Regions from separate parts of the Paenibacillus sp. Mc5Re-14 genome, predicted to be linked through region 2. Evidence: a T-box and tRNA genes for the amino acid it is inferred to sense, from the RefSeq annotation. Region 2 holds a T-box; the other holds one or more tRNA genes.

Region 1 (3,420 bases), 860 kb from region 2:
TGATTGACAAGCTTGAGGATGTATTTGAGGTAAATGTCATAACGCCTGGCGTATCCACCACATTAGTACCCGGTATCCAGGTAGAGCTGATCCCTACACAGCATATTCCTGGTAAACACAGTTACTCTTTGTTCATAAATGATCGTCTTTTTTATAGTGCGGACATGGTTTTTGATCCCGATTTACTTCATCATCTGGTGCATGAACGGGGATGCCGGAGCATTTTACATGAGGTTCAGTTACAAGGCGCTGGAGAAGTACATACAACGTTAGATGAGCTGCTAAGCTTGCCAACACCTCTGCAAGAGCAAATTCATCTGATGCACTATAGTGATGATATGGAACAATTTAGAGATAAGGCAGGGATTATGTCCTTTCTGGAGCAGCAGCGAGTTTATCCGCTAGCAGATTTGGAACGTGCAGAGTAGCCGAGCTAATGAGAGCTTAAACAATTAACAAAAAGCCGCCCGGCTTTCCTACAAAGGATAGCCGGGCGGCTTGCTGCATATTTTTTGTATACAATGATAAGCTTGGACGTTAATGTTGCGAGTCAAGGTCAGAACAACGGCAGTTGATCCAGGTTATTAGAAGGATCTCCATCGGCATCCCCTCGAATTCGTTTGCTTCCATCCTTGGCCTTGAACACGTTGACGCCTGCAATGGAGCCTGCTTCAATCTCGTTCAACGCTTGGCTATAATCCAAAATCCGTCCAGTAGATGTCTGAAATGACGTAAGATCGCCATCCCCGTTTTTACGTACTGCCGTAATTTGTTCTCGTTCTGTATTCGCCATGCTGCATCGCTCCTTATCCATAGTATAGTGGAGGAACTTTTACTAGCATGCGCATTGTACAGCTTTGTATACACCCCGTGCCTCAATTACAACTTTTTGCGCATACGTACGTGCGGTATTCCCGCATCGTCAAAAGGTTCATCAGAGATCGTTTCATAGCCAAGTTTTTCGTAAAACTTCTCAGCTTGACATTGAGCATCTAACAACGAGTATCTCAGCCCCAGTTCACGTGCACGTTCCTCCAGTGCTAGCAGTAATACACGTCCATAACCTGCTGCACGATGCTCCTTGAGAATGGCAATACGTTGCATTTTAGCTGTATCCTCATCATAATATGTCAACCGACCAGTAGCCACCATTTCCCCATGTTCACAAATTAGTAAATGATGGGCGGTATCTCCCAGCTTGTCATAATGATCAATTTCAAGATCTAGAGGAACCTTTTGCTCTTCGACAAACACTTTGGTCCGGATTAATATTGCCTTCTGCAGTTGCTCTTCTGTTGTTACAGTTATAATTTCTGCGGCCATCATCTGTTCCTCCATCTCTAATTTCAAATGTAAACTCGCTAAATTTGAATTATATATATAAATGGTTATGAAGTACAGGCTGATTTGTATTTTTTCACTTTACATATATGGTTAATACATGATATTATCTAGTAACTACAGGACGGTAGCTCAGCGGGAGAGCATTATCTTGACAGGGTAAGGGTCATGGGTTCGATCCCCATCCGTCCTATACGTCTAAAGCCTTGATATTCAAGGTTTTTTTGTTTATTTGGAGATACAGCGAATTTTGCTAAAAAGAGAGACTGTCCATTGTTCAAGATTTTATTGATAAAAAAGCCAACCTGAAATGGGACTGACCCCTTAACGTGAGACAAATCAAAACACCTTCAAGAGAATGCAACCATGTCGTAAGATATGGAGACAACCTTGGAGGTGTTTTTTCGTTGGCAACAAGAGTCAGTTATCCATTAGAGGTTAAAATGAAGGCGATTGAAATGAGAATGGCTGGTATACCAGTCAAAGAAATCATGGAGCAATTAAACATACGAAACAAGACACAAGTGGAAACTTGGATGAGATGGTACCGTAGTGGCGAGCAAAACCGTTTAGAGCAGCCTGTAGGTAAGCAATACAGCTACGGCAAAGGACCCGAATACACTTCGGAATTAGAGAAGGTCCAGGCTGAGAACAGGTTTTTGAGACAACAACTAGAGTTGCTAAAAAAGTACAGGGTACTGGAGAGGAGGTATCGTCAAAGATCGTAATGGAGTGGATAGAGTCGATCCGAGGGGAAGTGAGTGTGAAGCAAGCTTGTGCATGGATAGGAATCTCTCGCGCCACGTACTATCGCTGGAAGGCGGAGTATGTGAGCAAACTTGAGGACCACTTGGTAGAGAAAATCCGCGAACTCTGTATCCAGCATAAATATCGTTATGGATACCGGAAAATCACGGCCTTGCTTCGGAGGGAGTATGCGGTAAACCACAAACGCGTGCAACGGATTATGCAGCGTGAAGGGCTACAATGTCGTGTCAAAGCGAAGAAACGGAAACCTACTGGGCAACCCATTCATATCGCGGAGCATCTGCTAAAGCGACAGTTTGAAGCAGATACGCCTATGCAAAAACTTGTAACGGACATTACGTATTTGCCATTTGGAGGAAAAATGTTGTATCTGTCGAGTATTTTAGACTTGTTTAACGGAGAGATTGTGGCATACAGTATAGCTGACAAGCAGGACACCGCATTTGTGCTCGATACCCTTCGTCAGTTGCCATCTCTACCAGGTGCAATACTTCATAGCGATCAAGGCAGCGTCTACACTTCCTTGGCCTACCAGGAAGCTGTAAAAGGAAAAGGCATTATCATGAGCATGTCCCGTAAGGGAACGCCTGCTGATAATGCCCCCATCGAATCGTTTCATTCCACACTAAAGTCTGAAACGTTCTACCTCGAAGGTTTAACCTGTACGACGACGGCAATCGTCGAGCAGACCGTTCGAGAGTACATCCTTTACTATAACTCAATTCGCATTCAAACAAAACTAAACAACCAGTCGCCGGTTCATTTCCGACAACTAACTGCTTAAACTTGGAAGGTGTTTTGATCCCTGTCTCACAAACGGGGGTCAGTCCCAATAAGGTTGACTTTTTTATATACTCTACCGTTACACTTAAGTTGTAATATCTCTTTATTCAGTAAGACTGAATTCTAGAGAATCGTTAGGCAATACATATCTCTTCTATTATATAGAAGAACAACTAAGCCCAGCACCCCAAGCACAATAAACTCAAAGCCTCTAGATTATAATAAAAACAGCTCCACTCTCACTGTCAATCTCTGTGGGATAAGTGGTCACACATCCAGTATCCGGATCTCGCACCTGGCCGGTGGATAGGTCGACTTTCCAGTCATGGAGCGGACAATGGACTACCGATCCACAGATCATTCCTTCAGATAACCGTCCCCCTTTGTGCGGACAACGGTTCTCAAGCGCACGCACGCTGCCGTCACTAAGGCGGAATACGGCTATCTCTGTATTTTGAATGCGAACTGTTCTTGCTCCACGTTGGTCAATTTCGTTCAGATCTGCAATCCTGATTCTGCTGGTTATCG
Region 2 (3,420 bases):
CGCACACCTGAACAGATCACGAGCGAGCTTCATCATTTGATCCCTGTGGAAATTACCATTCCGCTAAATCGGGTAGGAAGATTGGAAGATATCTCCGTGGAGATTGAAAATTTTGATGTGGACCTGCTCTCTTTACGCAGTCTAAACATTACAGGGGTTCTTTCTTTGCATGGGGTGGAAAGCTCTCATGCAGAGGAGACAGCGGTTTGGCTGGATGAGGAGTTTACTGTAGTGCATGCGCCTGAGCATCCAGCTTCATCTCTTTCTGGCGATGGAGAGCATCGTCACGAAGAGGCCTATTCTACCCAAGACTCGGCATTCAACAACTATACAGACTCGGAAACTTCATACACAGTAGCAGCGCAACAGGAGTCAGCTTACTGGGAACAGTCGTCAGAGGATCAACTTGAACAGAAGTCATCATTGGAGCAGCAGACTTATGACCCGATAGTAGATCCGAATCGATATTATGAGCCATGGACGGGAAAAGCAATTGAAGACAGTTCTTCCGAAGTGAAGCATGAGCAGGAGTCACCGGAAGTGTGGGGAATTCAGCAAGAGGCAGTAGGGACGGTAGGAGATGAGCCTAAAGTATCTTCTACATCTCCCAATGTAACATACGACTCTTTGCTGTCGGAGCCGCATTCTGACACAGAGTCGGAGATTTATTTGGAGCCGCAGTTGGAAGCAAGTCAGGGGAATGATTTTGACTTCAGGCCTGAGGCGTCAGAACAGGTAAACCATGAAGTTCATGATACCTTTACTGAGGAAAAGCCAGAGATGCGCGTGGCTTTTAACAGTAAAAAGGATGAAGGAGCAGACGAGCCGGACCCGGTTGTCTACTCATCATTGCTTCAATCCAGCCGTTCGGTAAAAGAAGCGGAACACCAGCAGCAACTGGAACATGAACCGCAAGGTCAGGATCAGAAAGTCGACGAAGAGCGTGAGGATGCCAAGTGGAAAAATCTTTTTTTCCATACACAGGATGAAACGCCTTTCCGCAAGGTAAGGTTATGCATTGTACAGCGCGAGGATACACTGGAAACGATAGCAGACCGTTATCAACTCAGCACACGGGAGCTTCAATTGTATAACAGATTGGCAGAGCATCATGTAGAAGAAGGGCAAGTATTGTACATCCCTTGATTCGGTTGCTGAAACATGCGACGAAGTGCTGACTATAGTCAATGAGAAATGGGTGTTGACTATAGTCAATGGGAAATGTATGATGTGGTATAGTTATTGAAAGACTGAGATCGGGAAGAGTAGGCAGCAAGCCCTTCAGAGAGTGGAATTGCAGCGCTGTGAGGTTCCGCAGGAAGCTACTGGCCGAAGTCACCCGGGAGTCGCCTGTTTGAACGGTTCCTCATTTCATTCCTTCGGAAGGTAAGAGGTTCACGGTAGAATAAGGCCGGTCCGCAACCGTTATCTGCATAAAGTGTCACACCATGTGTAATGGATCAGTGGATACATACACTAGGGGTGAAACAAAGGTGGTACCGCGAGAGAACAGCCTTTCGTCCTTTGAGGATGAAGGGCTTTTTTTATTTGCCAATTGAAAAATCATGGAGGTATCCTGATATGTCAGAACAAGACAACAAGACAACCTTGGAAATGCCAACAACGTATGATCCCAAATCAGCAGAACAAAAATGGTACAAAACGTGGATGGAGAAGGGCTATTTCCGCGCCGGGCAACATCCAGAGGCAGAGCCTTTTACAATCGTTATTCCACCACCCAATGTTACGGGTATGTTGCATATTGGACATGCTCTTGACTTTACTTTGCAGGATATTATTATCCGCGCCAAGCGGATGCAGGGTTATGATGCCTTGTGGCTGCCAGGGGCAGACCATGCAGGTATTGCTACTCAAACAAAAGTAGAGCAGAAGCTGCGTGAAGAAGGCCTGACTCGCTATGATTTGGGCCGTGAGAAGTTTTTGGAAAAAGTGTGGGAGTGGAAGGATCTTTATCTGGACAATATCCACAACCAATGGGAAAAAATGGGCTTTTCTCTCGATTATTCCCGTGAACGTTTTACATTGGATGAGGGACTGTCCAAAGCGGTACGCGAAGTATTCGTTAAACTGTACAAAAAGGGCCTGATTTATCGCGGTAAACGCATCATTAACTGGGACCCTGCTGCACGTACTGCGTTGTCGGATATTGAGGTGGAATACAAAGAGGTGAATGGAAATCTGTATCACCTGCAATACCCACTGAAAGACGGTAGCGGATTTATTACTGTAGCCACCACACGTCCTGAAACGATGCTGGGCGATACGGCTGTAGCTGTACATCCGGAAGATGAACGCTACAAGCAAATGATCGGCAAAACGCTTGTGCTTCCAATCATTGGGCGTGAAATTCCGGTCATTGCGGATGACTATGTGGATAAAGATTTCGGTAGCGGCGCTGTTAAAATCACACCGGCTCACGATCCGAATGACTTTGAAATGGGACAACGTCACCAGTTGCCACAAATTACGGTGATGGACGAGACGGGAACCATGAATGCTGAAGCAGGCAAATATCAGGGACTGGATCGCAGCGATTGCCGTAAGCAAATCGTCGCTGATTTGAAAGAGCAGGGTGTACTAATTCGTATTGAAGAGCATGTACACCAAGTAGGCCATAGTGAGCGTTCAGGTGTAGTTGTAGAACCTTATCTGTCCACGCAATGGTTCGTGGAAATGAAGCCTCTGGCAGCTAAGGCGATTGAAGCACAGAAGGCTGGCAACGGTGTAAACTTTGTGCCGGATCGCTTTGAGCGTACTTATCTGCATTGGATTGAAAATGTGCGAGATTGGTGTATTTCCCGTCAATTATGGTGGGGACACCGTATTCCGGCTTGGTATGATGAAGAAACCGGAGAAGTGATTGTATCAGCGGAGGACCCTACCACTTTGCCTGAATATGCCGGTAGAAAGCTCAAACAGGATGAGGATGTACTCGATACTTGGTTCAGCTCTGCTTTGTGGCCGTTTTCGACCCTGGGTTGGCCTGAGCAGACAGAGGATCTCAAACGCTATTATCCGACTAATGTTCTAGTTACAGGCTACGACATTATTTATTTCTGGGTATCGCGTATGATTTTTACCGCGCTGGAATTTACGGAAGAGATTCCGTTCAAGGACGTACTTATGCACGGTCTGGTTCGTGATGCGGACGGAAGAAAAATGTCCAAATCCCTGGGCAATGGTGTTGATCCGCTCGATGTGATCGAACAATATGGTACCGATGCTATGCGTTATATGATCTCCACCAGCAGCACGCCTGGACAAGACCTTCGTTTCCGCTGGGAACGTGTGGAGCAGGCGCGTAACTTTGCCAATAAAATCTGGAATGCATCACGTTTTGCGCTGATGAATCTGGAAGGCGTCACTGCGGCAGATATAGACATTACCGGTGACTTGAGC

Evidence for each region. The T-box of region 2 lies ahead of BN1546_RS17420 (valine--tRNA ligase). A T-box ahead of a tRNA ligase gene usually reads a tRNA of that ligase, here a tRNA-Val.
Region 1: it encodes a tRNA-Val, which carries the amino acid that the T-box ahead of BN1546_RS17420 (valine--tRNA ligase) is inferred to sense. The anticodon was not compared.

The regions. Positions count from the first base shown of each region.
Region 1 covers NZ_CVPD01000001.1:4,695,222-4,698,641, reverse strand. Annotated here, with positions in the region: gene BN1546_RS21295 (MBL fold metallo-hydrolase) at 1-428, shown strand, start outside; gene BN1546_RS21290 (DUF3892 domain-containing protein) at 557-793, opposite strand; gene BN1546_RS21285 (GNAT family N-acetyltransferase) at 880-1,323, opposite strand; tRNA gene BN1546_RS21280 (tRNA-Val) at 1,463-1,534, shown strand; one part of gene BN1546_RS21275 (IS3 family transposase) at 1,749-2,022, shown strand; one part of gene BN1546_RS21275 (IS3 family transposase) at 2,022-2,893, shown strand; gene nirD (nitrite reductase small subunit NirD) at 3,104-3,420, opposite strand, start outside.
Region 2 covers NZ_CVPD01000001.1:3,832,779-3,836,198, forward strand. Annotated here, with positions in the region: gene BN1546_RS17415 (LysM peptidoglycan-binding domain-containing protein) at 1-1,146, shown strand, start outside; T-box leader at 1,244-1,528, shown strand; gene BN1546_RS17420 (valine--tRNA ligase) at 1,582-3,420, shown strand, end outside.